4 regions of the Clostridium sp. LIBA-8553 genome follow, and region 2 is predicted to be linked to each of the others. Evidence: riboswitches for the same ligand, from Rfam matches in the RefSeq annotation. Region 2 holds a riboswitch; each other region holds the start of a gene.
The links. Region 2 has a riboswitch for S-adenosylmethionine ahead of AC2JAQ_RS15565 (O-acetylhomoserine aminocarboxypropyltransferase/cysteine synthase family protein). Riboswitches for the same ligand answer to the same signal wherever they lie in the genome.

Region 1 (8,284 bases), 460 kb from region 2:
ACAATGCCTTATCCTGGATTTCCTACTGATATGCAATCACAAATGATGAGTTTATTAAGTATAGCAAATGGAAGTAGTATTATAACAGAAAGTGTTTTTGAAAATAGATTCATGAATGTTGATGAATTAAGACGTATGGGTGCCAACATACAAGTTGAAGGAAGAACAGCTTTAGTTGATGGTGTAAAAGCACTTACAGGATGTGAAGTTAGAGCAACAGATTTAAGAGCAGGAGCAGCCTTAGTTTTAGCAGGACTTGTAGCTAAAGGGAAAACAATAGTTACAGACATACACCATATAGATAGAGGTTATGTTGAAATAGAAAATAAGTTCAGAGCTTTAGGCGCTGACATAAATAGAGAGTAAAATCAACAGCATTTGCTGTTGATTTTTTTATTTTTAAATAATTTTAATATGAGTTCGAGATTTTAAAGAATTAGCATATATATAGACTGTATTAATAGTTTTTGGAGGAGTTATGAGGATTAAAAGAAATTTAGAGGTAGTAATTTTTATTGGTTTTGTTATATTAAGTATATTCATTATACCTATATTATTTGGGTTTTTATCAAGTTCTAGTATTGCTGAAAGTAAGGATACAGATATAAAGAAAAATCAAAAGTTAACAGAATTAGTTAATATAAAAGAAGTTGAAGTTTACATATCTAAAGAAAATAAAGTTGAAAAGGTGCCTTTAGAGGATTATGTTTTATCTGTAGTTTCAAGTGAAATGCCTGCTTCTTTCCATGAAGAAGCTTTAAAAGCTCAGGCAGTTTTAGCTAGAACTTTTGTCATAAATAAAATGATTTCTGGATGTAGTAATATTAAGGAAGGAGATATTTGTGATACAACTCATTGTCAGGCGTATTTAGATATTAATAAAAGAAAAGAGTCTTGGGGAGAAAATGGAGAGGAGTATTTAAAAAAGATACAAGAAGCAGTGAAAAAAACTGAGGGTGAAATTTTATCTTATAATCAAGAATTAGTAAGATATCCACAATATTTTTCTACTAGCTCTGGAAATACGGAAGATGCAATTGCTGTATTCTCAGAAGATGTACCATATTTAAAATCAGTTGAGAGTCTTGGAGAAGAGATATCACCAAAGTATGAAAGTGAAGTTAGTATTCCAATAAATGATTTTAAGAATAGAATTAAAGAATCGATTCCTACTAGTAATTTAGGAGATAATATAAAAGAAGAAATAGAAATTTTAAATAGAAATACAGGGGGAACTGTAGATGACATAAAAATAGGGAAGGCTATAATTAAAGGAAAGGACTTTAGAAAAATATTTTCTTTAAATTCAGCCAATTTTACATTAGAGTTTTCAGAGAGTGTAGTAAGTATAAAGTGTTTAGGATATGGTCATGGGGTTGGAATGAGCCAGTGGGGAGCTAATGTAATGGGGAAGAATGGGAAAAAATATGATGAGATATTAGAACATTATTTTAAAGGAAGTAAGATAGAAAAAATTAATAAGGTTTTTATGTATAATTAATTAAAATCAACAAGCAAATATTTATTTGCTTGTTGATTTTTTTATGAAAAAAGATTTTTATATGTGTATTAATTTAGGATAAATGGACAGAATTAGTAACGGAGGTGTTGAAAATGAATAAAAAAGACCAATTTAAGAGATTTATTAAAAAGGATGGATTTTATGTAGTTTTATTTGTTTGCCTATGCTTAATAGCAACGGTTGGAGTAGTGGTAGCAAATAAGAGCGCGAATAACACAGGAGATGAAAGTATAGCAGAAAATAGTATAGAAAATACAGAGGATAATAGTGCTGCAACTGGTAATACATTTGATGATGCAGAGCTAGTTGAAGGAAAAACAGAGGATGTTGGTGATTCAGAAGAACATGCATCTAATGAAGAGAATGTAGAAGAAAAAGCTGAAGGAAACAATACAGATGAATCTGTGGCTACTTCAAACCAAAGCCAAAGTTTTATATCACCAGTTAAAGATGGAGTTATAACAAGAGTATATAACTTAGAGCCTAGATTAAATGAATCAGGTCAAAGTGCATCTGTTTATAAAGGTATAGATATTGAAGTTGCTGAAGGAACAGAGGTTTTAGCTATTAGTGATGGGAAGGTTGTAGAAGCAGGAAAAGGAAATTCAAAAGAAGGATGCTTTGTTAAGATAGAGCATCAAAATGGTGTTGTTGGATTTTATGGCAACTTAGATCCTGAAATAAAAGTTAAAGAGGGAGATACTGTTAAAAAAGGAGATTCTATAGGTAAAGTTGGAAGAACTATTCAAAATAGCCCAAGTGATAGAGTTTCTGAAACTTATTTAATGTTCCATATGGAAAATTCTAAAGAACCAGTAGATCCACAAAAATATTTAAAGGATATTCCAGTAAGAGAATAATTTAAGAGATAATCAGCTGCCCTTTAGGCAGCTGATTAAATAATAGTAATATTTTTAAGGAGGTAAGGTTCTTGAAAGATTATATTGAGGAAAGAGTTTTAGAAGTAGCTCAGTACATTATTCATTCAAGAGCTACTATACGGAAAACAGCTAAGGTTTTCGGAGTAAGTAAGAGTACTATACATAAAGATATGACTGAAAGGTTGCCTAAAATAAATCCAGATATAGCTGAAGAGGCAAAAAGTATATTGGATTTAAATAAGGCTGAAAGACATATAAGAGGTGGAAAAGCTACCAAGTTAAAGTATAAAATTGTTGAATGATAAAAATATTCCTTATATAATAAAAGTTAGTATTTATGTATAATTTTACGACAAAATAATGATTTTATTATATATTAGGGAGTGTAAGTATGTGGTTTTGGAGAAAAGGTACAGATATGGGCATAGATCTTGGGACAGCAACAGTTCTTGTCTATATGAAGGATAAAGGTATAGTCTTAAAAGAGCCATCAGTGGTAGCAATAGACAAAAATAAAAACAAAGTTTTAGCAGTAGGAGAAGCTGCAAGACAAATGATTGGTAGAACACCAGGAAATATAGTAGCATTAAGACCTATGAGAAATGGTGTAATATCAGATTATGAAATGACAGAAGCTATGTTAAAATATTTCATTAAAAAAGGTGTTGGAAATAGAAGAATATCAGCGCCAAAGGTTATGGTGTGCATACCTTCTCAAGCAACTGAAATAGAGAAAAGAGCAGTTATAGATGCTGCTAAGAATGCAGGAGCTAAAAATGTATATCTTATAGAAGAACCATTAGCTGCTGCAATAGGAGCTGGATTAGATATATCAAAGGCTAGTGGGCATATGGTTGTTGATATAGGTGGAGGAACTGCAGACATTGCTATAATATCTTTAGGTGGAATTGTTATTAGAGAATCTGTAAAGGTCGCTGGTGATAAATTTGATGAAGCTATAATTAAGTTTGTTAGAAATAAATACAGACTTATGATTGGTGAGAGAACTGCTGAAGAACTTAAAATAAATGTTGCAACAGTTGTAAAAGGCAATAGAAATGAACTAATGGAAGTAAAAGGGAGAAATTTAATAACTGGTCTGCCTGGAATTATAAAGGTAGATAGTGAAGAGCTTAGAGTAGCATTAAAAGATGAGGTAGGTATAATTGGTGAAGCTGTACATTCTGTTCTTGAAAAAACACCACCAGAATTAGCTGCTGATATAATTGAAGAAGGAATTCTTATGACTGGTGGAGGAGCTTTACTAAATGGTTTAGATAAATTCATTGAGCAAAGAACTGGTGTTAAGGTTAATGTAGCAGAAGATGCTGTAAGATGCGTAGCTGAGGGAACTGGAAAGGTTCTTAAATCTTTCGAAAAAATAAACTTAAGTATGGACGATTTAGAAGTAAAATTAATTGATGAATAAAATTAACCATATATCTCTTAATATTAAGAGATATATGGTTAATTTTTTTTTGTGCTTAAATAATAAGCGTGTATCAAAGCATCAACGATAACTTTAGCCATGTCTAAGATGAAGCTTAATCTAATAGGTCTACTAGTAAATAAATCTATATTTTCAGATGAATCAACTATTGCAATAATAGAAGTGTCGCCAACGCTTCTAAGAGTTTTTCCAACACCTTTTCCAGGGTGTATTGGTTCGTTTCTAGTATGAATTTCTCCAATAGATTTTGAATCTCCTAAACAGGCATCTATAGCTACTATTTTATATCCAGGATAATTTTTTAATATTTCAGTTATTTTTTTATCGAGATTAAGTGCATGTATAGGAGATTCAAGTGTTCCAAATACATTTAAGGGAAAGAATTTTTCTTTTAATAGAGTCCCAACTAGAGGTCCTAAACAATCACCTATACATTTATCTGTACCTATACATACTATTAATGTTTTTTCATCTATATAATCTTTTAAAAAATTTGAAATTTCATAATATGCTAAATAATGTTCGTAATAAGTTTTTATTTTTTTCAAGGCTTCACCCCCTGATTAATTATATGAAGGGATAATTAGAAATATTAAAGAGAAGTATAAAAAAGATTTTAGGTGGCAATTATTAAAAGAGGAGGTGAATGTATTAATGAATAGAGGGGTTTTAAGTTTTTTAATACTTTTTTTTACTACAATTACAATGGGGATTATGTTGTACCTTGTTAATTTAAATTTTGAACACAATCAAAAATTTGAAGTTAATAGGATAGAAGAAGAAAGCAAGAATTATTTAGATGAAAACAGTAATAAAAATAAAGAGTATAATAAAATTGAAGAAAAAAAAGAAAAAGAAGATAATAATAATAAATTGGATGAAAATAATAATTATGATGCAAAAGAAAGAGATATTTTTGATGAGTATGAATCTGAAATAGAAAAAAAAGAAGAGGCTATAGAAGAAAAAATTGAAGAGTCTGTAAAGGAGATTGAGAAAAATAAAGGTAATAAAGGTAAGGATAATTTTAATGTAGAGAGTTCTTTGGAAGAAGAAAGCGAAGAGGTTTTTAAAATGGATAAATTCTCAATTCCAAAAAAAATAGCAAAATCGGATAAATTTAAACTAATATCTATAGCTAAAAATTTATCTATATCAGACTATGGAATATTATTAGAGCACATTAAAAGAAGCGATGAGCTTGATGCTGCGGTTGATATATTTAGAATCTTAAAGGATAAATTGGAAGAGAAAGAATACAAGGAAATGAAAGATATATTGAGTCCATATATAAATATTGAATTGATTGAAGAAAATATACAATTAAAAAAGAAGTAAATAAAAGATATATTGAGAAAATCGAAAATAACTTAACATAATTGCTGGAAATGACCTGAAATTGAGTTTGAAATAAAAAGCATAACAATATATACTAAGTCTTGTCGATTGGCGATGAGCCAAAACGACAAAGAAAAACAATAAATGTGCTGGTGTGGCTCAATTGGCAGAGCAGCTGACTTGTAATCAGCAGGTTATCGGTTCAAGTCCGATCATCAGCTCCATAAGTGGTGGAATTCCCGAGTGGCCAAAGGGGGCAGACTGTAAATCTGTTGTCGGACGACTTCGAAGGTTCGAATCCTTCTTCCACCACCAATAAGGTCGCATAGCTCAGCTGGGAGAGCACCTGCCTTACAAGCAGGGGGTCACAGGTTCGATCCCTGTTGCGACCACCATTAAAAATTAATAAATGTGCTGGTGTGGCTCAATTGGCAGAGCAGCTGACTTGTAATCAGCAGGTTATCGGTTCAAGTCCGATCATCAGCTCCACATGTGGTGGAATTCCCGAGTGGCCAAAGGGGGCAGACTGTAAATCTGTTGTCGGACGACTTCGAAGGTTCGAATCCTTCTTCCACCACCATTTATTTAAAACAAAATATTGATATGCTGGTGTGGCTCAATTGGCAGAGCAGCTGACTTGTAATCAGCAGGTTATCGGTTCAAGTCCGATCATCAGCTCCATATGTGGTGGAATTCCCGAGTGGCCAAAGGGGGCAGACTGTAAATCTGTTGTCGGACGACTTCGAAGGTTCGAATCCTTCTTCCACCACCAGCAAGAGACACTTGAGAATAGTGTCTCTTTGTTTAAAATAATATCTTAATAAAATAGAATATTTAGTATTTATATACTCTTATCCAGAGAGGTGGAGGGAAAAAGGCCCTATGAAACCCGGCAACCAGTGAGAAGTCACCACGGTGCCAATTCCGGTAAAGAATTTTCTTTACAAGATGAGAGAAGATAAATTTAGTGTATAACTAGAATCTCTTCTTAAATCTTTTAAAGGTTTAGAAGAGATTTTTTTGTTAATAAAATATATCTTAAAAGCGCGCATTAAGATATATAACTTTTTTAAATAAAAGATTAAAGATATTATTTTAGATAGTTGGAAAGAATAATTTAATGAATAATTAAAAAAACAGGGTTGAAATAAATAAAAAGTGAAAGGGGTGAATCGGCTATCTTATTTAAGATAGTAAGATAGCGTTATAGCCATGAGAAGATTATTTACATCAGAATCAGTTACTGAAGGACATCCAGATAAAATATGTGACCAAATTTCAGATGCAGTTTTAGATGCTATATTTGAAAAAGATCCAAATGCAAGAGTTGCTTGCGAAACAGCTGTTACTACAGGATTAGTAATGGTAATGGGAGAAATAACAACTAACTGTTATGTTGATATTCCTAAAATAGCTAGAGAAACTATAAAAAACATAGGATATGATAGAGCCAAGTATGGTTTCGACTGTGAAACTTGTTCAGTTATGACTACAATAGATGAGCAATCATCAGACATAGCTATGGGAGTTGATGAAGCTCTAGAATCAAGAGCTGGTGAAAAAATAGATATAGACGCAGTAGGAGCAGGAGACCAAGGAATGATGTTTGGTTTTGCTACTAATGAAACTGAAGAATATATGCCAGCACCAATTGCTATGGCTCATAGATTATCAAGAAGATTAACAGAAGTAAGAAAGAACGGAACTTTACCTTACTTAAGACCAGACGGAAAAACACAAGTTACTGTTGAATATGAAAATGATAAACCAGTTAGAATAGATGCAATAGTAATTTCAACACAACATGGTCCAGAAGTATCTCAAGAGCAAATACAAGCTGATTTAATGGAACATGTTATAAAAGCTGTTATACCAGCAGAGTTATTAGATGAAAATACTAAGTATTACATAAATCCAACAGGAAGATTCGTTATCGGTGGACCTCAAGGTGATGCTGGATTAACAGGAAGAAAGATCATAGTTGATACTTATGGTGGATATGGAAGACACGGTGGTGGTGCTTTCTCAGGAAAAGATCCAACTAAGGTTGATAGATCAGCTGCATATGCTGCTAGATGGGTGGCTAAAAACTTAGTTGCTGCAGGCGTGGCAGATAAATTAGAAGTTCAAGTTGCGTATGCTATTGGTGTTGCTAGACCAGTATCAATTATAGTAGATACTTTCGGAACTGGAAAAGTATCAGATGAAGAAATAGTTAATATAATAAATAAAGTATTTGATTTAAGACCAGGTGCTATAATAAGAGACCTAGACTTAAGAAGACCTATCTATAAGCAAACAGCTGCTTATGGACATTTTGGAAGAACAGACTTAGATCTTCCATGGGAAAAATTAGATAAAGTTGAGGAAATAAAAAAATACCTTTAATACAAATAAAAGCTTAGGATGTTCTTCCTAAGCTTTTTAATTTTTATAGAATTTATTTTATAATATATTTAAATATTTAAAATTAAGAAATAAAAACACTTTGGTATCCCAAAGTGTTTTTTTATTAAGCTTTATGAACTAATTTTCCATTAACTATTACATATTTTATATCTATGTTTTCATCAAAAAGAATTAAGTCGGCGTCGTAACCTTCTTTAATTAGTCCTTTTCTATCAGCAACTTTGCAATGTTTAGCACCATTGAAAGTAGCCATTTTTATAACTTCATTAAGTGAATAATCAGTGTTGTTAAAGATATTTTTAACTGCCACATCTAGAGTTAATATTGATCCTGCTAAAGATCCACTTAATAGTCTTGCAGCTCCATCTTTAACTTCAACATCTTGACCACCTAAAGAATACATTCCATCAGGCATACAGCAAGCCATCATGGCATCAGTTATTAATAAAACTTTATCTGTTCCTTTTTGTTTGTATGCAACTCTTAAACTTGGGTATGATATATGAATACCATCTGAGATTGTTTCTGTAGTTATTTCACTATCAAAAACAGCACCTACAACCCCAGGTTCTCTATGAGTGAATGGTGTCATGGCATTAAATAAGTGAGTAGCATGAGAACATCCACATTTTATTCCTTCCATAGCTTCTTCATAAGTAGCTTTTGTGTGTCCCATTGAAACAA
Region 2 (8,284 bases):
TTAATTCATCTGCACTTAATGAATCGTCTAATATTTTAACTAAAGTTTCTGCCATAAATGCATGAACCTCTTCTTTATCATGTCCTAAGTTCATAGCATGTTCCATGTATGCTGCTAATCCTTTTAATCCATACATTATAAGTTCTCTTAAGCTTCTTATATCTTCGTTTTCTGTAGCTAAAACTCCTACTTCTGAAGCTTTTGCCATCATTTCTTCGCTAGTTGTAGCTGTCCAAGTTGCACATCCTTTGAAGTCTGCTCCAACTGGATTTCCACCTTTAGCTTGTACTCTTTCTTTTAATTCTTCTCTTGCTGCTAAAGTATCTTTAACTCTTTTTTCTATTGCTTTAAAATCAAAGTTAGCATTAGTAATAGTTATAAATAAGTTATCTATTATCATTCTATTTATTTTCTTATCTACTATTCCTACTTTTCTTCCTTCATTAGCTACTGTAGCTAAACCTTTAGTAACAAAAATTAAAAGGTCTTGAATTTTTGCTACATCTTCAGTTTTTCCACAAACTCCTCTTACAGTACAGCCTTTGCATCCTGCTGTTTCTTGGCATTGAAAACAAAACATACTCATTTTAAATTCCTCCATTTTCTTTATCTTTATATGTAAATTCTTTTTTAAGATTCTTTATATGTAAATTCTTTTTTACTTGGCAACTCTTTCGTTACCTTACATTTACAATTATATCCTCGTCACACTTTAAACTCGGTAACCTATGTTACACATTTAATAAAACTATTTAACAAGGTAAATTTTGTATATATCGGCCAGTTTTTTGAATATTTATACAATATTCATTATTTTTATGCATATTTTCATTGAATTTATGCATAATATTATGTATAATAAAGCTTGTACTAATTGATTTATTCATAAAAGGGGGACTAAATTTGAAAACTAAATATAAATCGTCTGATTTACTAAAGTTCATAATTCCGTCGTTATTAGGTGTAATTCTTTTTATGGTTCCTATAAACGATGGTGGAAATATAACAATACCCGTAGCATTTCTTACAACTAAACTTAAAGGAATAATTGGAGATTATTTACCTATATTATCAACAATAGTTGTTGCAATAGCTGCTTCATTAACAATATTAACTAAAGCATTCAAACCAAAATTTATAATAGAGAATGAATTTTTAAACTCATTATTAAATGTTAATTGGATTTGGGCAATAGGAAGATTATTAGGTGGATTGTTTATAATATCAGCTTTTACTGGAATAGGACCAGAAATAGTAACATCTGAGTCAACAGGTGCATTTATATTAAATGACCTATTACCAACACTTATAGTTGTATTCTTCTTTGCAGGATTATTCCTACCACTTCTTTTAAATTTCGGTTTATTAGAATTCTGTGGTGCCCTACTTACTAAAGTAATGAGACCATTATTCAAATTACCAGGTCGTTCATCAATTGACTGTATGACTTCTTGGTTAGGTGATGGAACTATTGGAGTATTGCTTACTTCAAGACAATATGAAGAAGGTTTTTATACAGAAAGAGAAGCTTGTATAGTTAGTACAATGTTCTCAGTTGTTTCAATAACATTTAGCTTTGTTGTTTTATCACAAGTTGGATTAGAGAATATGTTTATTCCATTCTATTTAACGGTTACTCTTGCCGGTGTAGTTGCTGCCATAATTCTTCCAAGAATTTGGCCTCTTAGCAAGAAACCAGATGCTTATTACAATAATATAGAACCTAAGAATGTTGAAAATGTACCAGAAGGATTTACTCCATTTACCTTTGGATTAGCTAAAGCTGTTGAAAAAGCTCAAAATGAAAGTAGTATAAAGAAATTCTTCTCTGATGGGATTAAAAACGTAATTGAAATGTGGATAGGAGTTTTACCTGTAGTTATGGCAATGGGTACATTAGCTCTTATGGTGGCTGAATATACTCCTGTATTTCAATGGCTTGGAGTTCCTTTCATTCCTTTATTTAAAGTATTAGGAATTCCTGAAGCTGCTGCTGCTTCTCAAACTGTTATAGTAGGATTTGCAGATATGTTTTTACCATCAGTTATAGCATCAAAAACTATTCTTAGTGATATGACTAAATTTGTAGTAGCTGCTGTTTCTGTAACTCAACTTATATACTTATCAGAGGTTGGAAGTGTTATTTTAGGATCAAAAATTCCACTAAACCTAAAAGAGTTATTTATGATTTTCTTAATGAGAACAATAGTTACACTGCCAGTTATAGCTCTTGTAGCACACTTATTATTTTAGAAATTAAAAGAGATTGTCATTATGGCAATCTCTTTTTTATATTTAAAAATCTTCTATTCTTATAACATTATGAACTGTACAAATTTCCTCTAATCGTTCCAATCTTCTAATTGCTTGGTTTATATTTTCTTCTTTAGTTTCATGAGTAGTCAATACTAACTTTATAAAATTATTTTCGACCTCTATTTGAGCAATAGACTTAACATTCACATTACTCTTTCCAAATACATTAGTTACAGTTCCTAAAACTCCTATTTTATCTTCAACTGATATCATCATATAATACTTACTTTTTATTTCATCAAAACTTCTTGTTTCTCTAACCCAAAGGTTATTCTTTGTTACTAACCCCTCTGCTTCTAAGCTTATATTGTTTCTAAGTATTGAAATTATATCACTTACAACTGCACTTCCTGTAGGCAAGTCTCCTGCTCCCTTTCCATAAAACATTAAATCTCCCACAGCGTTTCCCTTAACAAACACAGCGTTAAATGAATCATGAACGTTAGCTAAAGGATGTCTTTTAGGAATCATTGTTGGATGAACTCTAAGTTCTAATTCACCTTCTACCTCCTTAATAATTCCTAATAATTTTATTACATACCCAAATTGGTTTGCACACTCAATATCACTCTTTGTTATTCCTGTTATTCCCTCTCTATATACATTCTCTGTATTTATCTTTGTTCCAAAAGCTAGTGATGCTAATATTGATAGTTTGTATTGCGCATCATACCCTTCTATATCTGATGTTGGATCTGCTTCCGCATATCCTTTTTCTTGCGCCTCTTTTAATGCCTCCTCAAAGCTACTTCCCTCAAACTGCATCTTAGTTAAAATATAATTTGTGGTTCCATTTATTATTCCATAAAGACTTTCTATCTTATTGGCAGTCAAGCTCTCATTTATCCCAGCTATTATAGGAATTCCTCCCGCAACGCTTGCTTCATAATTTAACCCTACACCCTCTTTATCCGCAATCTCATACAGCTCATCTCCTTGGATTGCTAATAACATTTTGTTAGCAGTCACTATATGTTTTTTTCTTCTCATGGCGTTAATTATATATTCTTTAGTTGGTTCTATTCCCCCAATAAGTTCAACAACAATCTTAATATCATCATCACTCAAAATATCATTATAGTCTGTAGTTAAAAGTTCCTTTGGAACATCAACACATCTCTTCTTATTGATATCTCTAACTAATATTTTGCTAATTTCAATATTGTAACCTGACCGTTTCACAATCTCCTCTTTATTAGCATTAAATATCTTCCAAACTCCACTGCCCACATTACCTAGCCCAAGTAATGCAATTTTTATACTCTTCATAAAATATTCCCCCTTAAAATATGCTTATTGCTTAATTAAATGCTATACTCTGAATCCAATTCTTATATATTCTTTCAGCAGTTTTTTCCCAAGAAAATATTATATCCTTACTTTCATCATTTCCTTGGAAATAATTTGTAGGAACCTCTATAAATTCTCCTTTAGCTTTATCTCTTAAATACTCCTTTTTTAGCACATCTTTACCATACTCTAAATGTCCTAATATATAGTAATCATTATTTTTTCCTTTTAAAAAGCTAAATTCCCCTAGCTCATTTTCAGCCAAAACCTCAATATTTTTATTTTTTAAAACATCTTCCTTATTTAAAGTTGAATATCTTGAATGTGGTGCCTTAAATCCATTTTCTATTCCATTTAAAATATCTTCTTCTTGAAGTATTTCATGTGAAAAAACTCCAAAAACTTTGTTATCTAAAACAACTTTTCTAATTCCATAAAAATGACTTAAGGCTACCTGTGCTCCCCAACAAATATATAGAGTTTTCTTCCCATATTTTCTTAAGTAATCCAAAATCTCAATTAACTCTTTAATATATAACACTTCACTAAAGTCTAACTTCTCTAAAGGAGCCCCAGTCATAATCATTCCATCTAACTCTTTCTTAACCTCATTAAAGGTTGTATAGTTTTTCTCTAAATACTCTTCAGAGGTATGTTTTGATTTATGTGATTCTAGCCTTATAAAATCAATATCTAAATCTTCTCCACACTTATATAGCATATTTAATATGTGAGCCTCTGTTTCTCCTTTTACTGGCATTAAATTTAAAACCCCTATTCTTTTTCTCTTCTTTTTGCACTCCTTCTGAGAGAATACCTCATTAAAACCTAATATTTTTATCCCCTCAAGTTCTAATGATTTAAAAAATAAACTCATTTATTCATCACCTAATTTACTAAAAGCTTGCTCAAAATCTTTTATTATATCTTCTATTCCTTCTATTCCCACAGAAACCCTAATTAAATCTTCAGTTACCCCTGCTTTTATTAAATCCTCTGAAGAAAGCTGTCTATGTGTTGTACTAGCTGGATGTAAAAGAGTAGTTCTAACATCTCCTAAGTGAACTACTAACTGAGCTAACTGTAAGTTATCTATAAACTTCTTAGCAGCCTCTCTTCCTCCTTTTATTCCAAAAGATAAAAGACCAGAAGCACCCTTCGTAAAGTATTCTCTAGCTAGATCATAATCTTTATGAGATTCTAAAAGAGGATAGTCAACCCAAGTTACATTTTCATTTTTTTCCAAGAATCTAGCTAATGTTAAAGCATTTGAACTATGTCTTTCCATTCTAAGATGTAATGTTTCTAAACCTATATTGGTTAAGTAAGCATTAAATGGACTTGTTGTGCATCCTAAATCTCTAAGTAAGGTGACTCTAAGCTTAGTTATATAAGCCGCTTCCCCAAAAGTTTCAACATACTTAAGACCATGATAACTTTCATCTGGTTCAACCAAACATGAAAACTTTCCATTATCCCAATTAAAGTTTCCTCCATCAACAATTATTCCGCCAAGAGCTAATGAATGACCATCTGAATACTTACTAGTTGAATGAATAACTATATTAGCTCCATGCTCTAGAGGGTTAAATAAATATGATGTTGCAACTGTATTATCAATTATTAATGGAATTCTATTTGACTTAGCAACCTTAGAGAATTTTTTCATATCTAAAACTCTCAAAGACGGATTTCCTAAGCTTTCCCCAATTATAAGCTTAGTATTATCCTTTATACTTTTTTCCAACTCCTCTTCACTACAATCTGGTGATATAAAAGTAGCCTCTATACCTAAATTTTTTAAAGTAGTTCCTAAAAGATTAAATGTTCCTCCATAAACAGTTGATAAAACTACTATATGTTCTCCAGCCTTACAAATATTCAAAACGGCTAATAATACTGCAGATTGTCCAGACGATACTGATACTGCACCTACACCACCTTCTAGTGCCAAAAATTTTTCTTCTAAATTGCTAACTGTTGGATTACTTATTCTGGTGTATATATGTCCAGCCTCTTTTAAATCAAAAAGATTAGCTACTTGATCACAACTTTCAAACTTATATGATGTACTTTGTACTAATGGCTGTGTTACTGGATCTCCCGCTTTAGGATTAAATCCTCCTCTTATACATAATGTATCCTTACTAAAATTTTTACTCATTTTAAAGCCCCCTTCTTCTTAGCTCATTCTCTTTTATTAAATAATTATCCCCAAAAATAAAAGCTATTTCTTAGTCCTTAAGACAAAGAAATAGCTCTAAATGCATAATAAAAAATCACACAAATCTCTCTATAATCTCTTATCTCTCAGGATTTCTCCTTGCAGGATTTAGCACAATTCTGATTTATGATAATCAGCTGTTGCTAGGCTTCATAGGGCCAGTCCCTCCACCATTCTTAATAAAAGATATATACTCATTTTTTAATTTAAAACCAATTATAGTGTATTAAATTGATATTTGCAATATTATTATAAAATTTAAACATTAAATTTTATTTATCTAGGGTTTTTAACGCTTATAGTTGTAACTTTATTAGGTGTTACTAAAAATTCAATTATAAGATTATTATATACTGGTTGCACTTCCCCAACTTTAACTCCAATATAAATTTTATAATTAAATTCACATTTATTATCTGTTCTAGCCTTAATTAGCTCTAAAACTTGTACATCTTTCAAACAATAATACATATCGTTTTTATATAACTTTATAATCTCTTCCTTGATGTATGGATTTAAAAGAGTAACTATAAATTCATTTACTAAAGGATCCTTATCATTAAAAATACTTTCTTCCATATAAGTCTTTTCCATATTGTTATTAGACTCCATTCTAACACTATAATCATTAATGGTTCCATAGTTTTCAACTTTATTAAACTCTTCATAAGCAGATATGAATCTTACTATTACGCTGCTATTTAATAATTCATTATGATCTTCTAAGAACTTTCTATCACCATATCTTATTGCTGATAAAGCTAAAGGCAACTCCTTTCTAAAAATCATATTTCTCTTTGCAGCTTCTTCTCTACCACCCATTCCATCAACATAAACATATACCTTTAAAATAAATCTATCATCTATTCTCTTCCAGTCACCAAAAACTTCATCTCTTCTCATTAAGTTCACTTTATCATATGCATATGTTAATGCTGTTGTCAGAAACAATTCCCCTGTTTCATCACTATGAACTAATGTATACTTTCTCCCATCTATTGGATTTTCATCTTTAATTCCATTTCTAAATTCTAAATTTAACATTTTAGGATCAAACATTTCCTAACACCTCAAAAAATAATATTAGCTATTCATTATATGAATTTTTAACTATATTTATGCCTAAATGGTGAAAAATACATAAGTTATTGCTAAAATGAACTTGAGAATATACTATGGAGGAATTATATATGACTATGACAGAAAAGGAAAAAATGATAGCGGGATTACCTTATGATCCTCAAGATAACGAGTTAACTAAAGGTAGATTTAGAGCAAGAATTTTATTTCAAAAATTCAATAATTTAGATCTTCCTGATAATGAAGAAGATGCTGATAAAGTATTTAAAGAAAGAAGTAATATTTTAAAAGAGCTATTTGGTTCAACTGGTGAAAAAATATATATAGAACCTAACTTTAAATGTGATTATGGATATAACATATCAGTAGGCGACAATTTCTATGCAAATTTTGATTGTGTTATGCTTGATGTTTGTAAAATTACAATAGGAGAAAACTGTTTCCTTGCCCCTGGTGTTCATCTTTATACAGCAACTCATCCAATAGATCCTATCGAAAGGCAAAAATCTGAATTTGGTAAGCCTATAACAATAGGTGATAATGTTTGGATAGGAGGACATGCTACTATAAACCCAGGCGTTACTATAGGAAATAATGTTGTTATAGCATCTGGAGCAGTTGTGACTAAAGATGTCCCTAATAACGTAGTAGTAGGTGGAAATCCAGCTAAAATAATAAAAACAATTGAATAATATTACTAGGTTTTTACACACTATATAACCAATATTACTCCTACTTTAAATCAATAATTTATAGAGGTGATTTATTATGAAAAAAATTATATTAGCTGGTGGTTGTTTTTGGGGTGTAGAAGAATTTCTATCAAGAATTAATGGTGTAATAAACACAGAAGTTGGTTATGCCAATGGTCGTACTAAAAACCCAACTTATGAAGAAATATGTACTAAAAATACCTATTTTGCTGAGGTTTGCCTTGTAACTTATGATGAGAATATAATATCTCTTAAAGAATTATTAGGTAAGTTTTGGACAATAATAGATCCAACATCATTGAATAAACAAGGAAATGACGTTGGGAGCCAATATAGAACCGGTATTTACTATGTTACTCCATCAGACTTAAAAGCTATTTTAGATAGCAAAGAGGAAATCCAAAAGTCTTATTCTAAAAAAGTAGTAACAGAAGTTAAACCATTAGAAAACTACTATAAAGCTGAAGAATATCATCAAAAATACCTAAAAAAGAATCCTAATGGTTACTGTCATATAAAACTAGACTAAACTAAGTGACTTTAACTAAATATTTTTTAAATTCTAAAATAAGTGCCTTAGACTTTTCTGATATTTGGGCAACATGATTAACTATTTCATCTATGGCATCTAACTCTTCTTCTATATTAGAGTTTTTTTGTC
Region 3 (8,284 bases), 1.3 Mb from region 2:
TAACCTATACCTATATTATATACGTTTACAACACATTTCTTCAATTTTCAATCTTATATGTTTAGTGGACTTTTTATAGGTTATTTAATTTTAGCTAATTGTTTTTTTATCAAAGTTGTATATAAAAAAATTAAGCTATGTTTTAAACTGATATTAATTTTTAGATATTCCCTAAGACCTATCTTATGGTTCTATCTAAAAATCAACACCCAACTAAAACACAGCTAAAAATTAAAGCCAGTAATCATTAAAACTACCGGCTTTTAAATATTTATTACTCTAATCTTATTATATTTTTATATCACTTTTTATAACTGAATAAACGCATATATTAATATATTCATCTCTATTCTTATTATAATAATGTTCTCTTAATATTCCATCTCTATGAAATCCAAGCTTTTCTAATAGTTTAATTGATGAAATATTATTACTATCGATCATAGCTACAATTCTATTCATACTTAAATTTTCAAATGCAAAGTTTTCTATAGCTTTAATGCACTCAGAAGCAACCCCTTGCCTCCAAAATTTCTTTGCTACAGTATACCCAATCTCAGTATTATTAGAATAAAAATCCATATTATAAAAACCTATATCTCCAATGAACTCTTTACTTTCCTTATTGACTATAGCCCACCTTATGACTTTTTTCTCCTTATACATTACTTTAACTTTTTTTAGATAAAAATCCACTTGTTTTTCCGGATTAGAAACTTCTGTTCCAGAATATTTCATAACATCTTCATCTGAAAATAAATTAATGAAATTCTCCTTATACTTTTCTTCTATCTCTTTAAGTATAAATCGTTTAGTTTCAACAATTGGAAACTCTAAGAAAAATTTTTCTATTTTATTTTCTAAAAATTGATTTTTAATACTCACATTATCCCCCTTATTATATCATTGGAAAATTTTACAACTTATACTCTATATCAAGTTACAAATAGCTCTTATATATTCTGGTGTTGTCCCACAACATCCTCCTATTATATTTACACCTTTTTCAATAGCCCTTTTAGAAAAATCTCTAAATTCTTCTGGAGTTTGTTCATATATAAGTTCATCTCCTATTTTTTTAGGTATTCCTAAATTAGCTTTTATCATAATAGGAAGAGAAGTATTTTCTTTTAAAATATCTAACGCCTTTAACACTTCCTCATACTCTGTACAATTTATTCCTAAGGCACTTACTCCACAAGGCTCCAAACTTGAAACCATTTCTTTTATGAATTTAGGAATATCATTTTTTCCAGCTAAAGTAAAGGAGCATATAACTGGTTTATCAGTTAAGTCTAAGGCTTTCTTTATTGCTAATTCTGCTTCTTTTAGGCTTCCTAAAGTTTCAAAAACAATTAAGTCAAAGTTATTCTTAGAAGCGTTAATTATTCTTTCTGTATTCTCTTCTACAACCTTTTTAAAGTCGTTATTAGTTTCTTCTATATAATATGAAAGAGGACCTATATCTAAGGCAACTAATCCTTCATTGTCACATACTTTTTTAGCAACATTAACGCCTGCTTCAATCACTTCTTCTAAATTATAATTATTTCTCTTTGCATTTATAACATTGCACATAAATGTATTTGAAAGTATTAAGTTAGCTCCAGCCTCTCTATACTCTCTATGAATTTTTTCTATTAATTCAGGCCTCTTAATATTTAAAAGTTCTGAAGGAGTCTCTTTTAAATTTACTCCTAACTCCATAATCCTAGTTCCCATAGCTCCATCAGCTAATATTAAATTTTTCTTTAAATCTACTTTCTTCATCTTAAGCTTTTCTCCAATCAATTTTAAAATACTTGCTTGGCTATTTCTACAGCTCTATTAGCATCTTTAGCATAAAAATCTGCTCCTATTTTCTTTGCATATTCCTCTGTTAAAACAGCTCCTCCAACAAATATTTTAGTTTTTAAGTCTTTTTCTTTAACTTTCTTTATTGTCTCTTCCATACTTTTTAAAGTTGTTGTCATTAAAGCACTTAGTCCCAATAATTTAACATCTTTTTCAATGCACACCTTTAAAATTTCTTCTGGTTCTACATTTTTTCCTAAATCAATAATATCATAACCATAGTTTTCTAGTATAACTTTCACTATATTTTTACCGATATCATGTATATCTCCTTTTACTGTAGCTAATACTATGCATCCCTTATTTTTGTCCTCTTTAGAAAAATCAATACTTGATTTTATAACCTCAAAGGATTCCTTAACCGTTTCAGCTGATGCTATTAACTGTGGAAGAAATATCTCTTCCTTTTCAAATTTTGCTCCAACTATATCTAAAGCAGGTATTAATTCCTCATCAACAATATCCATACCTTTAATGGTTTTAAGAAGTTCTTCTGTCTTTCTTCTTGCCTCTCCTCTTAATCCCTTTATTACTATTTCTTTTAAGGTTAAACGATTTTCTCCATTTTCTCTTAAATTTTCTTCCTTAATATTATTTTTCTTAGAATAATAGCTTACATACTTATTAGCACCTTGATCATATCCATAAAGAAGTTCAAATCCTCTTATTACTTTTATTATTCCTTCTTTATTTGGATTAACTATAGGAAAATCTAATCCTTCATTAAGAGCCATTCCTAAAAACACCTCATTTATGTTTTCTCTTTCTGGAAGTCCAAAGGAAACATTTGAAACCCCCAAAGTAGTCTTAACTCCAAGTTCATTCTTTATTCTTCTAATAGCTCTTAAAGTTTCTTTAACTTCCATTTGATTTGTTGCCGCTGTTAATATAAGAGGATCTAAAATTATATTTTCTTTACTGATTCCATATTCAGAAGCCTTCTCTATTATTCTTTTTCCTATTTCTATTTTCTCTTCACAAGTTTTAGGTATCCCCTTATTACTTAAGGTCAATCCAATGACCATAGCTCCATACTTTTTAACTATTGGAAGTATTATATCTAAAGTCTCTTCATCTCCATTTACTGAATTTAAGATACATTTACCATTATAATACCTTAACGCCTTTTCTATTACCTCTGGATTAGAAGAATCTATTTGAAGAGGAACATCTAAAACACTTTGAAGATCCTTTACTATTTTAACCATTATTTTTTCTTCATCAATATCTGGAATTCCTACATTAACATCTAAAATATTTGCTCCAGCTTCAACCTGTTCAATTGCTTGTCTCACAATATAATCTATGTCATTATTCTTTAAAGCCTCTTTAAATCTCTTTTTGCCAGTAGGATTTATTCTTTCTCCAATTACAGAAACACCTCTTCCACTTATAGTAAGTGAAGGTGTACATACACCGGTTAAACTAACTTTCTCTCTTTTTATACTTTCTTTCTTTTTTAATCTGTTTGATAATTCCTCTATATATTCAGGATTAGTCCCACAACATCCACCAATATAATTAACGCCTAAAGAAACAAATCTTTCTCCATATTCACAAAATTCATATTTATCAACTTCATAACTTGTCCTATCTCCATCTATAATAGGCATTCCTGCATTAGCCTGTACTATTACATCCTTATTAGTTGACTTTACTATTCTTTTTATTATTGATTCCATTTCTCTAGGTCCTAAAGAGCAATTAATCCCTAATGCATCTACTCCTAATCCCTCTAATGTCATAGCCATACTTTCAGGAATACACCCTGTAAAAGTTCTCCCATTCTTTTCAAAACTCATAGTACAAAATACAGGCAATTTAGAATTTTCTTTTGCTGATAAAATAGCTGCTTTAGCTTCATATAAATCACTCATTGTCTCTATAAGTATAATATCAGCCCCATTTTCTGCTCCAACTATAATCTGTTCCTTAAATATGTCATAGGCCTCATCAAAGCTTAGAGTTCCCATAGGCTCTAAAAGCTCTCCTATAGGTCCTATATCCAAAGCTATTTTAACTTCATTTCCCTCTCTAGCTCTCTTTGCTATTTCTAAAGCTTTTGTTATAATTTCTTCTACTTTAAAATCTGTATTCACTAACTTTTTTCTATTTGCTCCAAAAGTATTAGTAGTTATAAAATTTGCTCCTGCCTCTATATATCTTTTATGAACTTCATATATAATATCTTCATTATATATATTAAAAACTTCTGGATTCTCTCCAAGCTTTAATCCTAACTTTTGAAGCATAGTCCCAATAGCCCCATCAAAAATCTTAATCATAACATCTCTTACCGCCTTTCCTATAATTGCACTTTGTATAAAAACTACATTTATCACAACTTCTTATAGAAGCCTGATTATTTCTATATTTACTTATACCAATTATTGCTGTAACTGATTTTCTTGGTATTAAAATATTACTTTCCGTTAAATTTAAACCTATTGCTCTTTGCCCATCTATTAGCTCTAAAAAATCTTTTTGAAATTCTATTGAAAAGTCTCCATACCCTGGACTAAATCTTTCTCTTATGAACTCATTTCTACTTTCAACTCTCTCTTTTATAGCCTCTTCAATTTCGTTACAAACTTCTTCTATAGCGGCAGTAGAACAAGCATCTAAGACAAGTGCTTTTAACAAATCAATTTTCTCATATTTATTTATAGCTCTCTCTACCTCATACCCTAAGGTAACACCCAATAAAATAACTTTATAACATCCTTTTAAATGCCTTTTTATTGATATTCCCTTTAAAAATTTTTCAGTTCCTAATATTTTTAAATTATCTTTATACTCTTCTAAGCCATATTCTCTATAAGTTACCCTATAATCAACTATTTCTTTACATTCCTCAATACATTTATCTATAAGTTCAAAATCTTCTTCCTTTCCTTTTACACCCAAATATCTAAGTACTTCTTTTTTATCTATATTAGTAATTTTCATATTTATATAATTCTTTCTCCTTTTAAGATATTTTTTCCTTTCTATTTACTGAATTAATAATATTCTTAGTTCCACTTACTATATTTTTTGCTACATATGAATTATTCATTGTATATAAATGCACACCTCTTACTCCACTAGAGATTAAATCTATTATTTGCTCATTTGCATAAGCTATTCCGGCATCCCTTAAAGCTTCCTTGTCATACTCATACTTATTTACTATCTTCATAAATTTTTTAGGGAATGTGGCCTTACAAAGAGATAGTATTCTCTCTATTTGTTTTTTATTAACTACAGGCATTATTCCTGCCTGAATAGGTACATCTATTCCTTTTTTTTCACATGCATCTAGAAAATTAAAAAATATATCATTGTCAAAAAATAATTGAGATATTAAGTGATTAGCACCTGCATCAACTTTTCTTTTTAAAAATTCTAAATCATTCTCTTTATTAATGGCTTCTGGATGAATTTCTGGATAACAAGCTCCCGCAATATTTATATCTCTATATTCTCCAATATGTTTTATTAAATCTATTGAAGAGTTATATTCCGATATAATATATTCTCTTTTATCACCTCTTAAAGCTAATACATTTTCTATTCCCTTGCTTTTTAATATACTCAAAGTTTTTTCTATATCTTTTTTTTCTGCTCCTATACAAGTTAAATGTGCTAAAGTTTCTAAATTATATTTGTTTTTTATTATTGATGATAATTCTATTGTTCTATTGCTTACAAAATTCCCGCCTGCTCCATAAGTTACACTTATAAAATCTGGTCTTAATTCTTGTATCTCTTCTAAAGTTCTATATATATTTTCTATTGGCGTACTTTCCTTTGGAGGAAAAACCTCAAAAGAAAACACAAATTCTTTTTTGTCAAATAATTCTCTAATATTCATAAAATCCCTCCTAAAAATAAAAAAGCCTAAAGGAAGTAATCCTTTAGGCATAAAATCTCTCATTTTCTTAACTTTAAAACTTATCTTTCAGTAAACCTGCAGGATTTAGCACCGTTATAGAATAAAATTTATTTATACTATAGGTTGCTGGGTTTCACAGGGCCAGTCCCTCCACCTCTCTTGATAAGAATAATATTCTGTTTTGGTAAATTATAGTATATAAAACCATAATAGTAAATATATAAGTTTTTTTTATTATTATAATTTATAAAAATCCTTGTCTATTTGATATTTTTTAAAAACTGTTATAATATTACTTAGTACTAGTAATATTAAAGGGGCGAAATATATGTTTAGATCTATATATTGGTATGGAAAAGGATATGCCTGGACATTAATAAAATCCTTATCTGATATAAAAAAAATAAATAAAATGGAAGAGGAAGGCAAACTTGAAGAAAGAGATGAATATATCTATCAATGTAGTAGAAGGATAGCTCATACTTTTCTTAAAGATGCCGGAATAAAAGTTAACGTTCAAGGTTTAGAAAATATTCCTGAAGGACCTGTTCTTTTTGTTGGTAACCACCAAAGTAATATGGATATTCCTGTTATCATGTATTCTATTGATAGACCAAAAGGATTCATAGCAAAAAAAGAACTTGAAAAAATGCCTATATTAAAAGATTGGATACTACTTTCAAAAGCAATATTTATTGATAGAGAGCATCCAAAAAAAGCAATGGCTTGTATTTTACAAGGAATTAAACAATTAAAAGAAGGTTATTCAATGGTTGTTTTTCCTGAAGGAACAAGAAGTCAATGTAGTAAAATGGGAGAATTTAAGGCAGGTAGTTTTAAATTAGCTACTAAATCAAAAGCTCCTATAGTTCCTTTAACAATTGATGGAACATATAAAATAATGGAAGGAAATCACTATTTTATAAAACCTGGTGAAGTAAATCTTTATATTCATCCACCAGTTTATACTGATAAACTTACAAAGGAAGAGATTGCAGAACTTCCTGAAAAAGTTGAAAATATAGTTAGAAGCAAACTTCCTAATGAGGGAAAATAAAAAAATCCATGAGTATATTACTCATGGATTTTTTATTTATATCAATTCAAAACAGTTTCTTCTAATTCAACACTATCTTTATTAAGAGCCTTCTCTTTAAAGAATTCCTCTGTTTCTTCTATAACCACTTCTCTAAGTCCAATAATACCTACAAGGTTTGGAATTGCCATTAATCCATTAACAATATCAGCTATTATAAATATTAATGTTAATGGTAAGAATGATCCTACAGCAACAAGAAGTATATATAATATTCTATATGGTTTTATTGCTTTTATTCCAAATAAATACTCAACACATCTTTCTCCGTAATAATTCCATCCTAATATTGTTGTGAAAGCAAAGAACATAAGTCCTATATTAACTATATATGTTCCTATATTACTAATAGGAAGACCAATTTCAAAAGCTTGCGTTGTAAGGGCGGCACCTTCTAAGTTTCCTGTATAAGCACCTGTAAGAATTATAACTATACCTGTCATTGTACAAATAAGAATTGTATCAAAAAATGTACCGGTCATAGAAATAAGTCCTTGCTTAACTGGTGACTTAGTTCTAGCTGCAGCCGCTGCTATTGGAGCACTTCCAAGGCCAGCTTCATTTGAGAAAACTCCTCTTGCTATTCCACTTTTCATAACAGTTATTATACTAACTCCCACAGCTCCGCCTAAGGCCGCTCTAGGATTAAAAGCACTCTCTACAATTATTGCTACGGCATTTGGAACTTTATCTAAATTAAAAGCTATAACAATCAAAACTCCTAATATGTAAAGACCTGCCATTAAAGGAACAACCTTTTCTGATACACTAGATATTCTCTTTATTCCACCTAAAGTTACTAAAGTAACTAATAAAGTAACTATTCCTGCTGTAATTACAGTTGGAATATTAAATGTAATACTTGCAGCATCTGTTATGGATTTAACTTGTCCAAAAGTTCCTATTCCTAACAAGGCTACACCAATTCCAAAGAAAGCAAAAATATTTGCTAGCCAATTTAGACCAAGACCATTTTTTATATAATACATTGGTCCTCCAGCCATTTGACCATTTTCATCTACCACTCTGTACTTTATAGCAAGTACACCTTCTGCATATTTAGTTGCCATTCCAAAGAAAGCAGCTATCCACATCCAAAATAAGGCTCCTGGTCCTCCAGCTTTTATAGCTGTTGCAACCCCTACTATGTTCCCTGTTCCTATTGTAGCCGAAAGTGCTGTACATAAGGCTCCAAAACTTGAAACATCTCCTTCTGCATCATCACAAGAAGATTCATCATCCTTTCCAAATACATACTTTAAAGCCATTGGTAATTTTAAAATTTGTAATAATTTTAATCTTATAGTCAGGTAAATTCCTGTTCCTACAAGTAGTACAAGAAGCGGCACTCCCCATACTAAGTTGTCGATTTGATTTAATAAGTTTTCCATAAAAAAAATCCTCCTTAAATTTAAATTTGCGGAGGAGAATAAGGATACTTAAAAAACTTAAGTAAC
Region 4 (8,284 bases), 310 kb from region 2:
TGTGCCTAATATGGGAACACCATTACTCATACCTTTTATAAATTCATCAGTTATAGGTTTATTTACAGTAACAACATATTCTTTTTCATGATTGTTTCCTGCCCTTAAAATTTTATTTACTATATCTCCATCATTAGTCATAAATATTAACCCTTGAGAGTCCTTATCTAATCTTCCTATTGGAAATATTCTCTTCTCATGGTTTATAAAATCAACTATATTACCTTTTACTTTGCTTTCTGTTGTGCAAGTTATCCCAACTGGTTTATTTAAAGCTATATAAACAAGTTCATTTTCAACTTTCAATGGTTTACCATCAATAGATACACTCTGTCCTTTTGAAACTTTCATTCCTGTTGTTGCAACAACTCCATCTATCTTAACTCTTCTTTGCTCTATAAGCTTATCTGCTTCCCTTCTAGAACAAAATCCTGTTTCACTTATATATTTATTTAATCTAACTTCATCTCTAATTTCATTTTTATTTGATATAACTATATTTTTTTCTGAAGCCTTCTTGGCTATTTTTTGTTTTGTTGGCTTGTTAAAATTTTTTTCTTCATTTCTACGCTTTTTTTTATTAGAAAAACTTTTTTCTCTTCTGTTGTTATTCTTCGATACTTTTCTCACTATAAATAATTCCTTTCCTATTAATTTTTCTTTTCATATCCTGAATTATTTATCTTTATTCTAAAATTATTATTTACATTATCATCCTTATTTACGCTATCAACATAAGCTGTGACATTATTTAAATCTGTAGTATCCACCATTTTACCAGTTATATAAATATTAACAACTTTATTTGGTGGTATCATGTCACTTTCCTCAAAACCTTTTAATATAGCAATCATTCCATCTTGGAATTTATTATTATTTAATTTTAATTCTGTTACTAATATATTTCCCTTTTCTGTAGGTGAATAACTATAAACTATTCTATTAAATCTATTTAATCCAATTTTAACTTTTGATGTTCCTTGAATTAATATGGTAGTTTCTTGTTGTTTGTAAATAAATGCAAATCCCCCTATAAGAACAAAGGCAATTAAAGCAACACTTATTATTATCTTTCTATAATGTCTTAAAGTTTTCTTCTCCTTGCCTGACAGTTCTTCTCCAACTTTGTTTTCACATCTTGTTTTTATTCTTACAAACTGACCTTCTTTAGTTAATATTATGGTACTATTTTTACCTTCTAACATAACTAAACCTTTATAAACAACATCTTCATCCTTAGTTCCTTTTATAACCGCAAGACTTTCTAAATCCTTGAAGTTTATATTTAAATACATTGCTAAATTTGTATAATTTGCATTATATAATAAAAGCACGTAAGCAATTATATAGTTTGACCAATTTATTATCTTTTCATTATTAAATCCTGTTTTTTTAGCTATAACCTTTGTAGACAACTCTCTTTTATTCAAAATTTTCCTTAAGAGAACTTCTTCATCAACTAAAAAATATGCTATATTGAGAATTAAATTTCTTTCCTCAATATTAAAAGATTCATTAGAAAGATTTTTTATATTAATCTTAAATTTTTTTAGCTCTTTTATAAAAGCACCTATTTCTTTTTTCAAGATATTCTTATCTAGATTCTTCTTTATATTTCTAGTAGAAAACATATATTTATCTTTTCTAAAAGTTACCTCACTCAATTAAGTTACACTCCTTTATATATATTTTGCAAAAAATAAGACTAAGGCAAAAACCCAGTCTTATTCCACTAACTTTCCTTTTACTATTACTCTATTTTTAGCATCAATAGTACATGTAACTATAGTCATTGTTGCATCTTTTGTAGGCTCTAAAGCTTCGGTTTGACTTGGAGTTACCTCATACATGTCGGTTACTTCATAAGTGTATTCTTTTCCATTATAAGTAACATTAACCTTGTCCCCATTTTCAAGTTTATCAATGTCTTTAAAGGCCTCTCCAAAATATGAAACTCTATGTCCAGCTATAGAAAAGTTACCTTTTTCTCCAGGCATAGGTGTTCCTGGAAAGTGACCTACTACATACTTTATATCTTCATATCTAACGCCTTCTATTATACCAATTTCTAAATCTATCTTTGGAATATTTAAAACACCAATTCCATTTCCTTCTTCAAGTTGTGCCTTTCCTGGTTTTTTATTCTCTTTAGTTTCACTATTTTCAACTTTAATACTTTCATTCTCTTCTTCCAAAGTTGCCTCATCATTTTGACTTTCCCCTTCTGGAACATCAAAAGTTAGATTCTTAAAACTATCCAAAACAGCTTGTTGTTGTTTATAAGTATCATACTTCATCCAGATTGTTAACCCAATAAGAGATATCCCTGCAACAATTAAAAGAATACCTAAAACATTTTTAATTTTCCCCCACACTTCTCAATACATCCTTTCTATTCAATTTTCCCTTTTATTATAATGCTACTTACTAAATACTTTTAATTTAAGCCTTAAAATACTACTTTTATATAAATTTAAACATTTAAAAGCAATAGTAATTATTCTCTTTAGTTAAATCTTAATTTATTATACCATAGCATATATCATATCTATATAAATTTTTATACAGTAAATACATCTTTTTCAAAATTTGAATTCCTTAATTTATTTACATTTTAATTATATATTACACTCTTTATGTTACAAATTTATTTTTATTATTTATTAGACTATAATAAAGATTACTACTCTTTGATAACATAATAATAATTATATATAATAAAACCATAGAAATTATGGTGACTTTCATTGTAATGATAAATATTTTTAAGAGGTGATAAAGATGAGAATCGGAATGGGATATGATGTCCATAAACTAGTTGAAAATAGAGATTTAATTTTAGGAGGAGTTAACATTCCTTATGAAAAGGGACTTTTAGGTCACTCAGATGCTGATGTTTTATTACATGCAATAATGGATTCACTTTTAGGTGCTGCAGCTTTAGGTGATATAGGCAAGCATTTCCCAGATACTGATCCTAAATATAAGGGAGCAAATAGCATAAAGCTTCTTGAATTTGTTGGTGAACTTATATATAAAAATAATTATAAAATATCAAATATAGATGCAACAATAATAGCTCAGAAGCCAAAAATGGCCCCTCATATAGCTACAATGAGAGAAAATATAGCAAAAGCATTAAATATAAATATAAACCAAATAAATGTTAAAGCAACAACAGAAGAAGGTCTTGGCTTTACTGGCTCAGGTGAAGGAATTTCTTCTCAAAGCATCTGTCTTTTAACGAAATAAAAAGAAAGAGTATATAACTTCCTTAACATTAGAAGCTATATACTCTTTTTATACTTTATTGAGTTACTGCAACATCTAATTCCTCACTTGTTTCAGTATTCTCTTTCTTTTGGAAAAATGCTATAAATATTATTGCACTTATTCCCATTAAATATGGATAAAATAAGAATTTCATTATTTCAAATGAACTTAATCCTGTTAAAGCCGCCGCTGACATTAACTGTGCTCCATATGGGATTATTCCCTGAACTGCACACGAAAACATATCTAATATCCCTGCAACTCTTTTTGAATCTAAGTTATATTTATTTGAAATATCTTTTGCTAAAGGTCCAACTGTAACAATAGCAATTGTATTATTTGCAGTACATGCATCAACTAAACTTACTAATAAACCAATACCAAATTCAGCTCCTTTTTTTCCATTGATTCTCTTAGTAACTAAGTTTAGTACATAGTCTATACCGCCATTTTCCTTTATTATCTCAACAATTCCCCCAATTATTATTGAAATTAATATAAGTTCGCTCATTCCAGCTACCCCAGCTGATATAGAGTTAAAGAATACCTTTAAGTCCATTGATCCAGTAAAGAATCCAATTCCTCCTGCTAGTACTATTCCTCCTGCTAGTATAGCAATTACATTCCCCCCCATTAATGCTGCTATTAAAATTCCTAAGTATGGTATAACCTTTATTAAATTATAATCATATTGTCCAACTGAAGTATTAGATCCACTTCCTAAGAATGTGTATAATACAATTACTAAAACAGCTGCTGGTAATATAACTTTAAAGTTTATTCTAAACTTATCTCTCATCTCACATCCCTGAGTTTTTGTTGCTGCTATTGTTGTATCAGAAATCATTGATAGGTTGTCTCCAAACATAGCTCCACCTACTACTGCCCCAACTATAAGAGGTAATGCTATATTAGTTTTATCTGCGATTCCCATAGCTATTGGTACTATGGCAGCTATTGTTCCCATTGATGTTCCTAATGATATAGCTATAAATGATGATATTACAAATATTCCTGCTACCAATATGTTTTTAGGTAATATTGTTAGCCCTAAATTTACCGTTGATTCTACAGCTCCCATATTCTTAGCTACTTCTGCGAAAGCTCCTGCTAATATAAAGATTAAACACATTAAAATTATATTGCTATTTCCTGCTCCCTTACAGAATATTTCTATGTTCTTCTCAAGCCCTCTTTTTCTATTCATAAAAATTCCAACTAATGCTGCTATTATTCCTGGAACTAAAACAGATACAGAGTAGAAATCTTTCATTACTAATGAAGTTCCCAAGTAAATAGATACAAAAATTATTAATGGCAATAAAGCTGAAAACTTTCCTTTTTTCATTTTCTCTCCTCCTAATCTATTTAATAAATCTCTCTTTTATCCTACAAAATAAAAAACTTCTATCCTAGGATAGAAGTTATTATTCTCACAGATTCTTATTCTTATCTCTCAGTTTCTACCGCAGGATTTAGCACCGCTATAAATCTTTGCATAACAAAATATTACTGACTTAAACTTTTTTTAAATCAGTATTGTTTAACCGCAAAGAATTACCGGTTGCTGGGTTTCACAGGGCCAGTCCCTCCACCTCTCTTGATAAGATTTATTAAATTTTATTTTTTACTAATACTAACACGCCAAAATTACTTTGTCAATTTAATTTATATGGTTTTTAACAATTTATTTACTTACTAATTTATATAACAAACTTTCAAGCAATATTCCTTCATTAGGTGGATAATCAAATTTTTCACTATATTCTATTGCTTCCGCTATAAAGTTGCATGCTTTTTCTAATGCTTTTTCATCACATTCTCCTCTTAGTATCCATCCTATTAACAAAGACGCAAAGGCATCTCCAGTTCCACAATAAAATGCATTTATTTTTTTATGAGAATAAGTGTAGAACATATTTTCCTGTTTATCATACAGTACAGTATCAATATATTCATTTCCCTTTGAACTTGGTACACTTGTTATTATACTTATTTTAGGTCCTAAATTACCTAACCCTATTAAATATTCTTTTATTTCATCTTCATTTAAGTTTTCTTTATACTCTTCTCCTAGAAGTAAAGTAGCTTCTGTAATATTAGGAGTTATTATATCTGCATTTTTAATTAAAATTCTCATCTCTTCAATCATTTTTTCGCTCATTGCATCATATAGCTTGCCATTATCAGCCATAACTGGATCTATAACAACTAAAGTATCTTCTTCTTTAAATTCTTTTATAAATTCCTCTACAAATTTAACTTGATTAGGATCTGCTAAATACCCACTATAAATACATTGAAAATCTAAGTTAAGCTTTTTCCAATGCTTCTTAGTTTCATATATAAAATTACTTAAATCTCTAATTGCAGGTTTTCCAAATCCGTCTGTATGTGTTGATAAAACCGCAGTTGGAAGTGGACATACTTGATTACCCATTGAAGATAATATAGGAATTATTGTTGCTAAAGCTGCTCTCCCATAACATGAAATATCATGTATAGCAGCAATTTTATTCATAGGTTTCATTTTTATCTCCCTTCAAAATCCGATCTAAATATAATTCTTGTTACATAGTATTATATTAATTAATTTTTCTTATATCAAATGTATCGATATATTTTAAAATAAAATAAAAAAGCATCGCTATATAAGCGATGCTTGGTGCACCATCAGGGATTCGAACCCTGGACTCCCTGATTAAGAGTCAGGTGCTCTACCAACTGAGCTAATGGTGCATATTGTATTTTTTAAGATAATTTTACAGTAAACTCTTAAAAAAATGGAGCGGGTACCGGGAATCGAACCCGGGTATCCAGCTTGGAAGGCTGGTGTTCTACCATTGAACTACACCCGCTTGGTATGTTTATATGTTAACACAATGTTAACACGTTGTCAAGTATTTTTTTGATTCATCATTCAAAAAAATGGCTGGGATAGCAGGATTCGAACCTGCGAATGACGGAGTCAAAGTCCGTTGCCTTACCGCTTGGCGATATCCCAACATGGTGTACCTTAAGGGATTCGAACCCCTGACCCACGGCTTAGAAGGCCGTTGCTCTATCCAGCTGAGCTAAAGATACAAACTTGAATCAACAAAAATTATTATACATAATTATTTAAAAATTGTCAACATTTTTTTGAATTTATTTTATATTTTTATTAATACTAAGCGAATTTAATTTTAAACAATATCTTCCAAGTACTTAAATAATACGGTTTTAAATCTTTCTTCATCATCTTTATTTTTATGAGCATTTCTACAAACTTTAAACCACTCTTCTGTAGTCATTCCTATAGTTTTTTCATAGCAATCTTCACAATCAGTTTGTAAATTAGTTTCAACTACAAATCTACCTAATTCTTCAGCATTATTGAAGACTTTTAAGTATAAAAATTCATCCTTATCTCCGATCCAATTGTTATTAAATCTACTACAGAATATTTTTAATTTTCTCATTCCATTTTCAGCATTGTATCCATTTAACTTCCTTAATGCTAAAATGTCATTTTTCATTTTTTCTCTATCTTCTTCTGTTGCTTTACTCTTTATTATAGAAATAATTTTTTCAACATCAATCGATGGAATATGTGTTACTAATTTTCTTTTTCCTTCAACCCATTTATAATAAGCCTCTGGCATAAAGACATATTGTATAAATTGTATTAGGCTATTATAATTAGGTACCATTACCCAGACATTTTGAAATCCAACATGTCTGTTGAATATTACATAATGTAGATACTTTGTGTCTTCAGTTATAGGTTCATCTTTGAACATTCTTCCTTTTAGGGTTTCATTTTTTCTTATTAATTCACCCCAATATTTCTCGGGATTTTCTTCTTTTTTTAATCTTTGACGAAATAAGTTACGCATCTTAAAACCCCCTTTATATACTTTATAATTTAATTATATTGCTAACTTTTTTTAACATCAAAGTGTAAAAAATCCTAAATTTCTTTATATACCCTCGTATACATCTAAAAAAGCTTGCTTATATTGATTAAACTATTTTTTTATGCTATTTTAATACTATAAATGGGTATATCAAATTAAGGAGGATTATATGTCTTATTGTTGTGAGATTTGTGGTAATTACGCTGATGTTCATCACATAGTTCATAAATCAGAGGGTGGTCTAGACTTTAAACTAAACTATAAATATTTGTGTAAGAAACATCACCGTTCTAAATGTAGCCCTCATAGAGATAAGGTTGTTGATTTAAATTATAAACTTGAAATGCAGAATAAACTTAATGAGCTCTTCATAAAAAGTTTTTATACTGGTAATGATATAAAAACTATGCTAGGACTTACACCAGGTTCCTTAAAAAAATTAACTAAGAACCTAAAGCGTTATAAAGAAGGATATTCTAAGGATGAATTAATATTTAATCTTATGGGCAAAAAAGTTTATTCAGAAGAATATATAGAAGATTTCATATTGCAAAAAGCAATAAGTTGTATATAAAAAAGCTGTATCAAGACTAATCCAGTTTTGATACAGCTTTATTTTATATTAATTACTAATTATTTAATCTTCCTCATGAAATAAAGCTATCTTTTTCTTTTTTTAAACAAGTTAAAATTTTATCCCCTTATTTTGCATTCTAACTAATTTTTTTATAATTACTAATTACTTTAAACAACTAACTTTTAACATCTTAAAGTGATTTATCCCATGGTGTTTCTATTGTAAACCCACATGTTAAACTATTATAATTATAGATTCTTAAATCCTTCAAAATCTTCTTAGCAATTTCTAAATGTCCCCTATGATTAGGACTTCCTTCTACTAGCCATGATTTTTGAAGTAATTCTTGACCTTTACTTAATTTATACCAATATTTATAATGATCTATTAACAATATTTCTTCTTCCTTAGCAACCTCTCTTATAGCTTTTATATATTCCTCTATATTTCTTTCATTTTTTATTGGACTTTGCAAAACAGGTATGGAGTTTATACTTTTAATTTTGCCTATTATATGAATTAAATTCTGTTTAAA

Region 1: it holds a riboswitch for S-adenosylmethionine, as region 2 does, so the genes downstream of both, metK (methionine adenosyltransferase) here and AC2JAQ_RS15565 (O-acetylhomoserine aminocarboxypropyltransferase/cysteine synthase family protein) in region 2, are expected to answer to the same signal.
Region 3: it holds a riboswitch for S-adenosylmethionine, as region 2 does, so the genes downstream of both, metF (methylenetetrahydrofolate reductase [NAD(P)H]) here and AC2JAQ_RS15565 (O-acetylhomoserine aminocarboxypropyltransferase/cysteine synthase family protein) in region 2, are expected to answer to the same signal.
Region 4: it holds a riboswitch for S-adenosylmethionine, as region 2 does, so the genes downstream of both, AC2JAQ_RS14035 (Na+/H+ antiporter NhaC family protein) here and AC2JAQ_RS15565 (O-acetylhomoserine aminocarboxypropyltransferase/cysteine synthase family protein) in region 2, are expected to answer to the same signal.

The regions. Positions count from the first base shown of each region.
Region 1 covers NZ_CM173489.1:2,956,963-2,965,246, reverse strand. The annotation lists gene murA (UDP-N-acetylglucosamine 1-carboxyvinyltransferase) at 1-366, shown strand, start outside; gene spoIID (stage II sporulation protein D) at 479-1,501, shown strand; gene AC2JAQ_RS13265 (peptidoglycan DD-metalloendopeptidase family protein) at 1,615-2,382, shown strand; gene spoIIID (sporulation transcriptional regulator SpoIIID) at 2,454-2,705, shown strand; gene mreB (rod shape-determining protein MreB) at 2,795-3,832, shown strand; gene yyaC (spore protease YyaC) at 3,871-4,401, opposite strand; gene AC2JAQ_RS13245 (hypothetical protein) at 4,508-5,191, shown strand; tRNA gene AC2JAQ_RS13240 (tRNA-Thr) at 5,340-5,415, shown strand; tRNA gene AC2JAQ_RS13235 (tRNA-Tyr) at 5,421-5,506, shown strand; tRNA gene AC2JAQ_RS13230 (tRNA-Val) at 5,511-5,586, shown strand; tRNA gene AC2JAQ_RS13225 (tRNA-Thr) at 5,605-5,680, shown strand; tRNA gene AC2JAQ_RS13220 (tRNA-Tyr) at 5,686-5,771, shown strand; tRNA gene AC2JAQ_RS13215 (tRNA-Thr) at 5,797-5,872, shown strand; tRNA gene AC2JAQ_RS13210 (tRNA-Tyr) at 5,878-5,963, shown strand; SAM riboswitch class I at 6,040-6,146, shown strand; gene metK (methionine adenosyltransferase) at 6,404-7,579, shown strand; gene nagA (N-acetylglucosamine-6-phosphate deacetylase) at 7,704-8,284, opposite strand, start outside.
Region 2 covers NZ_CM173489.1:3,419,676-3,427,959, forward strand. The annotation lists gene hcp (hydroxylamine reductase) at 1-586, opposite strand, end outside; gene AC2JAQ_RS15550 (YjiH family protein) at 904-2,253, shown strand; gene AC2JAQ_RS15555 (homoserine dehydrogenase) at 2,296-3,585, opposite strand; gene AC2JAQ_RS15560 (homoserine O-acetyltransferase/O-succinyltransferase family protein) at 3,617-4,483, opposite strand; gene AC2JAQ_RS15565 (O-acetylhomoserine aminocarboxypropyltransferase/cysteine synthase family protein) at 4,484-5,770, opposite strand; SAM riboswitch class I at 5,907-6,016, opposite strand; gene AC2JAQ_RS15570 (staygreen family protein) at 6,107-6,889, opposite strand; gene AC2JAQ_RS15575 (sugar O-acetyltransferase) at 7,021-7,602, shown strand; gene msrA (peptide-methionine (S)-S-oxide reductase MsrA) at 7,679-8,152, shown strand; gene AC2JAQ_RS15585 (N-6 DNA methylase) at 8,154-8,284, opposite strand, start outside.
Region 3 covers NZ_CM173489.1:2,084,641-2,092,924, forward strand. The annotation lists gene AC2JAQ_RS09210 (GNAT family N-acetyltransferase) at 289-885, opposite strand; gene AC2JAQ_RS09215 (homocysteine S-methyltransferase family protein) at 931-1,770, opposite strand; gene AC2JAQ_RS09220 (homocysteine S-methyltransferase family protein) at 1,794-4,139, opposite strand; gene AC2JAQ_RS09225 (methionine synthase) at 4,132-4,803, opposite strand; gene metF (methylenetetrahydrofolate reductase [NAD(P)H]) at 4,826-5,710, opposite strand; SAM riboswitch class I at 5,788-5,900, opposite strand; gene AC2JAQ_RS09235 (lysophospholipid acyltransferase family protein) at 6,060-6,788, shown strand; gene AC2JAQ_RS09240 (alanine/glycine:cation symporter family protein) at 6,830-8,218, opposite strand.
Region 4 covers NZ_CM173489.1:3,106,887-3,115,170, forward strand. The annotation lists gene rluF (23S rRNA pseudouridine(2604) synthase RluF) at 1-630, opposite strand, end outside; gene AC2JAQ_RS14020 (anti-sigma factor domain-containing protein) at 651-1,664, opposite strand; gene AC2JAQ_RS14025 (class D sortase) at 1,725-2,375, opposite strand; gene ispF (2-C-methyl-D-erythritol 2,4-cyclodiphosphate synthase) at 2,782-3,252, shown strand; gene AC2JAQ_RS14035 (Na+/H+ antiporter NhaC family protein) at 3,308-4,621, opposite strand; SAM riboswitch class I at 4,720-4,883, opposite strand; gene AC2JAQ_RS14040 (pyridoxamine kinase) at 4,961-5,803, opposite strand; tRNA gene AC2JAQ_RS14045 (tRNA-Lys) at 5,937-6,012, opposite strand; tRNA gene AC2JAQ_RS14050 (tRNA-Gly) at 6,058-6,131, opposite strand; tRNA gene AC2JAQ_RS14055 (tRNA-Gln) at 6,203-6,277, opposite strand; tRNA gene AC2JAQ_RS14060 (tRNA-Arg) at 6,281-6,357, opposite strand; gene AC2JAQ_RS14065 (hypothetical protein) at 6,459-7,151, opposite strand; gene AC2JAQ_RS14070 (HNH endonuclease signature motif containing protein) at 7,342-7,746, shown strand; gene AC2JAQ_RS14075 (GDSL-type esterase/lipase family protein) at 7,940-8,284, opposite strand, start outside.